Regions from separate parts of the Streptomyces sp. NPDC054842 genome, predicted to be linked through region 1. Evidence: riboswitches for the same ligand, from Rfam matches in the RefSeq annotation. Region 1 holds a riboswitch; the other holds the start of a gene.

What was found. A riboswitch is a leader RNA that binds a small molecule or an ion and turns the genes downstream of it on or off. The one in region 1 is predicted to bind thiamine pyrophosphate.
Region 2: it holds a riboswitch for thiamine pyrophosphate, as region 1 does, so the genes downstream of both, thiO (glycine oxidase ThiO) here and ACWGIS_RS34865 (purine-cytosine permease family protein) in region 1, are expected to answer to the same signal.

The regions. Positions count from the first base shown of each region.
Region 1 covers NZ_JBSGZN010000076.1:13,942-18,450, reverse strand. Annotated here, with positions in the region: gene ACWGIS_RS34870 (pyruvate carboxylase) at 1-1,890, shown strand, start outside; TPP riboswitch at 2,021-2,115, shown strand; gene ACWGIS_RS34865 (purine-cytosine permease family protein) at 2,105-3,505, shown strand; gene thiD (bifunctional hydroxymethylpyrimidine kinase/phosphomethylpyrimidine kinase) at 3,556-4,383, shown strand; gene ACWGIS_RS34855 (DUF4232 domain-containing protein) at 4,410-4,509, opposite strand, start outside.
Region 2 covers NZ_JBSGZN010000022.1:100,438-104,946, forward strand. Annotated here, with positions in the region: gene ACWGIS_RS19110 (thiazole synthase) at 1-479, opposite strand, end outside; gene thiS (sulfur carrier protein ThiS) at 483-683, opposite strand; gene thiO (glycine oxidase ThiO) at 680-1,876, opposite strand; TPP riboswitch at 1,874-1,986, opposite strand; gene ACWGIS_RS19125 (hypothetical protein) at 2,038-2,385, shown strand; gene ACWGIS_RS19130 (NAD(P)/FAD-dependent oxidoreductase) at 2,418-3,641, shown strand; gene ACWGIS_RS19135 (Rv2175c family DNA-binding protein) at 3,730-4,101, shown strand; gene thiE (thiamine phosphate synthase) at 4,190-4,509, shown strand, end outside.

The DNA.
Region 1 (4,509 bases):
ACGGAACCGCCCGCGGGCTCCCGGCAGCTCCTGGTCCGGCTCGGCCCCGAGGGCTTCGCCCGCCGGCTGCGCGAGTCACCGACCATCGGCGTCACCGACACCACGTTTCGCGACGCCCACCAGTCGCTCCTCGCCACCCGGGTCCGCACCAAGGACATGCTCGCCATCGCCCCCGTGGTCGCCCGGACCCTGCCCGAGCTGCTGTCCCTGGAGTGCTGGGGCGGCGCCACCTACGACGTGGCCCTGCGCTTCCTCGCCGAGGACCCCTGGGAGCGGCTGGCCGCACTGCGCGAGGCGGTGCCGAACATCTGCCTGCAGATGCTGCTGCGCGGCCGCAACACCGTGGGCTACACCCCGTACCCGACCGAGGTCACCGACGCCTTCGTGCAGGAGGCCGCGGCCACCGGCATCGACATCTTCCGCGTCTTCGACGCGCTGAACGACGTCGGGCAGATGCGGCCCGCCATCGACGCCGTCCGGGAGACCGGGACGGCCGTCGCCGAGGTCGCCCTCTGCTACACGTCCGACCTGTCCGACCCCTCCGAGCGGCTCTACACCCTCGACTACTACCTCCGTCTGGCCGAGCAGATCGTCGAGGCGGGCGCGCACGTCCTGGCCGTGAAGGACATGGCCGGGCTGCTGCGGGCGCCGGCCGCGGCGACCCTCGTCTCGGCGCTGCGCCGCGAGTTCGAGCTGCCGGTGCACATCCACACCCACGACACGGCGGGCGGCCAGCTCGCCACGTACCTCGCCGCGATCCAGGCCGGCGCCGACGCGGTCGACGGAGCGGTCGCGTCGATGGCGGGCACCACCTCGCAGCCGTCCCTGTCGGGCATCGTCGCCGCGACCGACTACTCCGAGCGGCCCACCGGGCTCAGCCTGAAGGCCGTGGGCGACCTGGAGCCGTACTGGGAGAGCGTCCGCAGGATCTACGCGCCCTTCGAGGCGGGGCTCGCCTCCCCGACCGGGCGGGTCTACCACCACGAGATCCCCGGCGGCCAGCTGTCCAACCTGCGCACGCAGGCGGTCGCGCTGGGCCTCGGCGACCGCTTCGAGGACATCGAGGCGATGTACGCCGCAGCCGACCGCATCCTCGGTCACCTGGTGAAGGTCACCCCGTCCTCGAAGGTGGTGGGCGACCTCGCGCTCCACCTCGTCGGCGCCGGAGTCTCACCGGAGGACTTCGAGGCCAACCCGAACCGGTTCGACATCCCCGACTCCGTGATCGGCTTCCTGCGGGGCGAGTTGGGCAACCCGCCCGGCGGATGGCCGGAGCCGTTCCGCACCCGGGCGCTGGAGGGCCGAGCCGCCCCGAAGCCGCAGCAGGAGCTCACCGCGGACGACCGCGAGGGCCTCGCGAAGGACCGGCGAGCGACACTCAACCGGCTGCTGTTCCCGGGCCCCACAAGGGAGTTCGAGACGCACCGCCAGACCTACGGCGACACCAGCGTGCTGGACAGCAAGGACTTCTTCTACGGGCTCCGCCCGGGGAAGGAGTACGCCGTCGATCTCGAACCGGGCGTGCGGCTGCTCATCGAGCTGGAGGCCGTGGGCGAGGCCGACGAGCGCGGCATGCGGACCGTGATGTCCGCGCTCAACGGCCAACTGCGCCCGATCCAGGTGCGCGACACCGCCGTGTCCTCCGACATCCCGGCGACGGAGAAGGCCGACCGGGCCAACCCCGGTCACGTCGCCGCGCCGTTCGCCGGTGTGGTGACCCTCGCGGTCGCCGAGGGCGACGAGGTGGAGGCGGGCGCCACCGTCGCCACCATCGAGGCGATGAAGATGGAGGCCTCGGTCACCGCCCCGAAGTCCGGGAAGGTGTCGCGGCTGGCCATCAACCGCATCCAGCAGGTGGAGGGCGGCGACCTGCTCGTCGAGATCGCCTGATCCCGTACCCGCCGGACCCGGCCGCGCGGCCCGTCCGGCCGCTCCGCCGCACGTGACGCAGGGGTGCCGTGCCGACCAGTGCCCACCCGGGCCGGTCGGAACGGCACCCCTGTGGCTATCCTGTCCGGCGTAACCGGACACGGGGTGCCCCGCACGAGGGCTGAGATCACACCCGTCGAACCTGAACCAGTTAGGACTGGCGGAGGGATGTCTCATGTCGTTGCCGCATGCCCGTGGCGAGGTGGCCGTCGCAGGCCCGCAGCGCGCGTTCGACGGGCGGATGCCCGCCGCCCCCGGTGACCTGCGGGTCGAGGCGCGGGGCATAGCGCCCGTTCCCGAGGACGCCCGCTACGGCGGCCCCGGGCGGCTGTTCACCGTGTGGTTCGCGCCCAACCTGACCATGACCGGGGTGTTCACCGGCACCGTCGGCGCCGCGCTCGGCCTCGACTTCGCCACCGCGCTCGCCGCCGTCGTCCTCGGCACCCTCCTCGGCGCCGTGCCGACCGCCTACCTCGGCACCTGGGGCAGCGTGACCGTCACGGCCCAACTCCCGCTGTCCCGGCTCGCGTTCGGCCCCGCCGTCGTACTGCCCGGCGCCCTCCAGTGGCTGTCGTCGATCGCCTGGGACGCCCTGATCGGCCTGTTCGGCGGGGACGCCCTGGCCCAGCTGTGCGGCTGGCCGTTCTGGGCCGGCGTCCTGGTCGTGATGGCCGCGCAAGGAGGGCTCGGGGTCCTCGGGTACGAGGCGATCCACCGCCTCCAGACCGTCATGACCTTCGCCCTCGGCGCCGCCCTCCTCGGCCTCACGGCCAGACTGGCGACCGGCGACCCGCACCTCGCCACGGCCACCGTGCACGGCGCCGACCGCGCCGGTGCCTTCGTCCTGACCTGCGCCGTCGCGCTGAGCCTCGCCCTGTCCTGGGCTCCCTACGCCAGCGACTTCAGCCGCTACCTGCCGCGCACCGCGTCCCGGCCCCGGATGTTCTGGTGCACGCTGCTCGGTCTCGCCGTCTCCTTCGTCGCCGTGCAGGCGCTCGGACTGTGGGGCGCGTCCGTCTTCACCGACCAGACCGCCCACGGCGTCGACACGCTGCTCGGCGGCGGAGTGCCCGGCGCCCTCGGACTGCTCGCCGTGGCGCTCGCCGCCCTGTGCAGCAACGCCATGAACGACTACAGCGGCTCCCTGGCCCTGCAGACCATGGGCGTGCGGCTGCCCCGCCCCGTCGCCGCCGCCCTCGCCGCCGCGCTCGGCTTCCCGCTCGTGCTGTGGATGCACGCCGCGGACACCACCGCCCGCTTCCAGAACGTCCTCCTCCTCGTCGGCTACTGGATCCCCGGGTTCGTCGCCGTCGTGGCCGTCGACTGGATCGTGCGCGGCAGGGCCCGCGGCGGCGCACCGGTCGACCTCGCCGCCGAGGAGGCCCGCCCGCGGCCCTGGTGGCCCGCGCTCACCGCGTTCGCCGTCGCCTTCGCCGCCGCCGTCCCGTTCATGAGCACCAGCCTGTACGTCGGACCGGTGGCCGAGGCCCTGCACGGCGCCGACCTCGCCTACCCCGTGGCCTTCGCCGCGGCCCTCGTGGTCTACGCCCCGCTGCGCCTGCGCGCCCGCCGCTGACCGGGCGCCCCCGCCGCCGCACGCCCCCTTCCCCGTACGGAGAACCAGGTATGACTCCCTCCAGCGGCCCCGCCGCACCGTCCGTCGCGCCGCCCCGCGTCCTGACCGTCGCCGGTTCGGACTCCGGTGGCGGCGCCGGCATCCAGGCCGACCTCAAGACGATGCTCGCGCTCGGCGCCCACGGCATGAGCGTGCTGACCGCGGTCACCGCGCAGAACTCCGTCGGCGTCCAGGGCGCCTGGGAGCTCCCGGCCGACGCGGTACGCGCGCAGTACCGCAGCGTCGTGGACGACATCGGGGTGCAGGCCGTGAAGACCGGCATGCTCGCCTCGGCCGAACTCGTGCGCACCGTCGCCGACTTGCTGGCCGGGACCACCGCGCCGGTGGTCGTGGACCCGGTGAGCGTCTCCAAGCACGGCGACCGGCTGCTGGCGGACGAGGCCCTGGACGCCGTACGCACCGCCCTGCTGCCCGTGGCGACGGTGGCCACCCCGAACCTGGACGAGACGGCGCAGCTCACGGGCGTCCGCGCCACGGACGAGCGAGGTATGTCCGAGGCGGCGGAACGGCTGCTGGCGTACGGGCCGCGCTGGGTCCTGGTGAAGGGCGGGCACCTGCCCGGCGAGGCGGTGGACCTGCTCACCGACGGCCGCGAGGAGCACTGGCTGCGCGCGCCCCGCCACGACAACCGCCATACCCACGGCACCGGTTGCACCCTGGCCTCCGCGGTGGCCGTCGGCCTGGCGCGGGGGCTGCCGGTGCCGGACGCGGTGCGGCACGCGAAGGACTACGTCACCGGCGCGATAGCCGCGGGCTTCCCGCTGGGCGCGGGTCTGGGCCCGGTCGACCACGGCTGGCGGCTGCGCGCGAACCGCTGAACGGCGTTGCGCCCGCGGCACGTTCGTCAGGCGCCGGGGCCGGTGCGCAGGACTGTCAGGGAGACCGTGGAGGCGTTGCCCGACACGGGGACCTCGCCGTGCGTCCACCGCACCCGGAGCGAGGCC
Region 2 (4,509 bases), on a different contig from region 1:
GAGCCGATGGGCGAGCCCAGCGGCATGATCGCGGCGCAGCCGACGTCCTCCAGCTTCCGCGCCAGCACCGGGTCGTCGTTCGTGTACGGCAGCACCGTGAACCCGTCGTCGACCAGCGTCTCGGCGGCGTCCAGCAGCTCGATCGGGTCCGGCAGCAACGTGCGCTCGTCCGCGATGACCTCCAGTTTGACCAGGTCGGTGCCGAGGGCCTCCCGAGCGAGCCGGGCGGTGAGGACCGCCTCGCCCGCCGTGAAGCAGCCCGCCGTGTTCGGCAGGACCCGGATGCCGAGCCGGTCCAGGACGGACAGCACCGAACCGTGCGCCCGCGGATCGACCCGGCGCATCGCGACCGTGGTCAGCTCCGTGCCCGAGGCCACCAGGGAGCGCTCCAGCAGGTCCAGGCTGGGGGCGCCGCCGGTACCCATGATCAGGCGGGACGCGTAGGACGTGCCGCCGAGGACGAAGGGGTCGTCGGCCATGGGTCAGCCTCCTTGGACGGCGGTGAGTACTTCGACGCGGTCCCCGTCGGCGAGGGCCGTGCCGGCCCACTGACGGCGCGGGACGACGGTCTCGTTCAGGGCGGCGGCGACACCGGACGGGGCCGCGGTGAGGGTCGCGACGAGGGCGTCGAGCGCGGTGCCCGGGGCGACGTGCCGGCGCTCCCCGTTGACGAAGATGTTCATGCGGGCTGCTCCGTGCGGGCGGTGCTGAAGCGTCGGGGGGTGAACGGGCGTGCCACGTCCGGGAGTTCACCGGTGGTCAGGACGTGCGCCATGGCGTCGCCGGTGACCGGGGTGAGCAGCACGCCGTTGCGGTGGTGGCCGGTGGCCAGCAGCAGGCCGTCCAGTCCGGTGGGCCCGAGCAGCGGGGCGTTGTCCGGCGAGCAGGGGCGCAGCCCGGCGCGGGTCTCGGTCAGCGGCAGTTCCGTGATCCCGGGGACCAGTTCGTGGGCGTCGCGCAGCAGCTCGTACACACCGCCCGCGGTGACCGTGGTGTCCCAGCCCAGCTCCTCGCTGGTGGCGCCGACGACCAGCTCGCCGTTCTCGCGCGGCACCAGGTAGACGTGGCTGCCCCGCACGACGGCGCGCACGGTCCGGCTGAGGAACGGCGCGTACGGCCGCGGCACGGTCAGCCGCAGCACCTGCCCCTTCACCGGGCGCACCGGCGGCAGCAGGTCGTCGGGGACGCCCGCCAGCCGTCCGCTCAGGCTGCCCCCGGCGAGGACGACCCGGCCGGCCGGCAGCGCGCCGCCGTCCGCGGTGACCACCCCGGTGGCCCGGCCCCGGACGACGCTCAGCCGCTCGGCCCAGGTCCGGTGCAGGACCACCCCGGCGCGCTCGCAGGCCACGACGAGCGCGGCGGCGAGCCGGCGCGGATCGACCTGGTGGTCGCCGTCCACCCGCAGCCCGCCGCGCACGCCCGGTGCGAGCATCGGCTCCAGCCGGCGGCAGTCACGTCCGCTGAGCCACTCCGACTCCAGGCCCGACCGGCGCTGCAGCGCGTGCAGTTCGCGCAGGTGGGCGCGGTCGTCGGCGTCGAGCGCGACGGCGAGTGTGCCGCAGCGGCGGTAGCCGAGGCCGAGGCCGGTGACCTCGGTCAGCTCCGCCACGAAGTCGGGGTAGCGCTCGGCGGAGGCCAGGTTGAGGCCGAGCAACGTCTGCTCGCCGTAGTGGAGTTCGGTGACGGCGGCCAGCATGCCGGCGGCCACCTGCGCGGCGCCGCCGCCCGGCTCGGGGTCCACGACCGCGGTGGTGAGCCCGCGCTGCGCGGCCCGCCAGGCGGTCACCAGACCGATGATGCCCCCGCCCACCACGAGGACGTCCGGCGGACCCGAGGACCCGCGTGCGGTGTCCGTGGACTGTGAGGTACGCGACATGGGCGTCCAGCCCCTCCCTTCGCCGGCATGACCCGGATCAGGTTCGTACGGTCGGAGGCCGTCCAGCCTCCCTCTCAGCCCGGTGCGTCCGGGCTCCCGCGTGTGCTTTACGTTGGCCACCCTAGCCCGTCGCCCCGGACCCCAGTAGAGGAGCTCCCCGCATGGCCCGCTCGCTCGACGGCCTCGTCCTCGCCCCGGTCGCCGACCAGGCCCCGGGACAGGTCGGCACCCGCACCCGGTTCACCTACCACGAGCGGGACGGGCGGATCTGGGCCGAGTACGCGGGCGGCGATGTCGTACGAGGTCATCTCGTGGGTAGTCGTGAGGGTGACCGCCTCGACTTCCGGTACGTGCAGCTGAAGCACGACGGAACGACCTCCTCCGGGCACTGCGTGTCCCAGGTCGTCGAGCTGGCCGACGGACGGGTACGGCTTGAGGAGAACTGGCAGTGGGAGTCGCAGGAGGGCAGCGGGACGAGCGTGGTGGAGGAGATCGCCCACGCCCGGTGACTGACGCCGTGTCAGGTGTCTATGGTGATCACGTGAGCGAGCAGACGCAGTCCGGGGACACGGCACGGCGGGTCGTCGTCGTGGGCGCGGGCATGGCCGGGGTGCAGACCGCGGTCGCCCTGCGGGAACAGGGCTTCACCGGCACGGTGACCCTGATCGGCGGGGAGCCGCACCAGCCCTACGACCGTCCGCCGCTGTCCAAGGCCGTGCTGCTCGGCAAGGCCGAGGGCTCCGCCTTCGACGTCGACTTCGAGGCGCTCGGCATCGGGCTGCGGCTCGGCTGCGAGGTGCTCGGCGTACGCCCCGCGGAGCACGAACTGGACACCGCCGACGGGCCCGTGCCGTACGACGTCCTGGTGATCGCGACCGGGGCGGAACCGATTCGGCTGCCGGGCACCGAAGGCATCCCCGGAGTCCATCTGCTGCGCACCCTGGACGACGCCGAGCGGCTGCGCCCGGTGCTCGCCGAGCAGCACGACATCGTGGTCGTCGGAGCGGGCTGGATCGGCGCCGAGTTCGCGACCGCGGCCCGCGAGGCCGGATGCGCGGTGACCGTCGTCGAGGCCGCCGACCGGCCGCTCGCCGGTGCGCTGCCTCCCGAGGTGGCCGCCCCCATGGCCGCCTGGTACGCCGACAGCGGGGCCGCGCTGCGCACCCACGCGCGCGTGGAGCGCGTCGAGCCCGGCGCGGTCGTCCTCGACGACGGTTCGCGGGTGCCCGCGGGCGCGGTCGTCGTCGGCATCGGGGCCCGCCCCGCGACCGGCTGGCTCACCGGCTCCGGTATCGAACTCGGCGCCCAGGGCGAGATCGTGGCCGACGCCCACCTGCGCACCTCCGCGCCCGACGTCTACGCGGTCGGCGACTGCGCCTCCTTCCCGTCGGGCCGCTACGAGGGGCGCCTGCTGGTCCACCACTGGGACAACGCGCTCCAGGGGCCGCGCACCGTGGCGGCGAACATCATCGGCGAGGCCCCCGCGGCGTACGACCCGGTGCCCTACTTCTGGTCCGAGCAGTTCGGCCGCTTCGTCCAGTACATCGGCCACCACGCCGGCGCCGACAGGACCCTGTGGCGCGGCGACCCCTCGGGCGCCGCCTGGACGGTCTGCTGGCTCCGCGAGGGCCGCCTGGTCGCCCTGCTCGCCGTGGGCCGGCCCCGGGACCTGGCCCAGGGACGCAAGCTGATCGAGGCCGGTACGCCGATGGACGCGGACGCGCTGACGGACCCGTCGAAGCCGCTGAAGACGGCGGCGGCGTAGGCCGTCCCGCGGTCCGCGCGCGCTCGCTCCTCCCCAGGTCGGACGGGCCCGGCTTCCGACTGTCGGTCCCAGATGGCAGGCTTGTCCCGTGACCGAGATTGACGCAAAGATCGATGCTCTCGTCCCCGCCTGGCTCACCCTCCCCGACATCGCCGAACTGCTCGGCGTCGAGGTGACCCGCGTCCGGCAGCTGGTCAAGGACGGCCAGCTCATCGCCGTACGCCGTGGTGAGAACCGCGCGCTGCACGTCCCCGCCGCCTTCATCGACGGGGCCGAGCAGAAGGTCGTCAAGGGCCTGTCCGGCACCTTGACGCTCCTGCGGGACGACGGCTTCACCGACGAAGAGATGCTCGAGTGGCTCTTCACCCCCGACTCGACCCTGCCCGGCACCCCCGCGCAGGCTCTGAGCGAGAATCGCGGCACGGAGGTGAAGCGCCGCGCCCAGGCGCTCGCCGTCTGATCCGACCACCTTCCGGTGTACGGACCACGGCCCGCCGGCCCGCCCGGCCGCCGTGGTCCGTACACCACCGACCACGGGGGACCCAGCCATGCCCGAGACCGGTGCCGCCGCCCGCGCCCAGCTCGCCGACGCCCGCCTCTACCTGTGCACGGACGCCCGCAGGCGCCAGGGCGACCTCCCGGAGTTCCTCGACGCGGTCCTGGCCGGCGGTGTCGACCTCGTGCAGCTGCGGGACAAGAGCCTGGAGGCGGCGGAGGAGCTCGAGTACCTGGAGCTGTTCGCCGAGAAGTGCCGCCGCCACGGCGCGCTGCTCTCGGTGAACGACCGGGCGGACGTGGCCCACGCGAGCCGCGCGCGGCATCCGGCCGGCGCCGCGATCCTGCACCTGGGCCAGGGCGACCTGCCGGT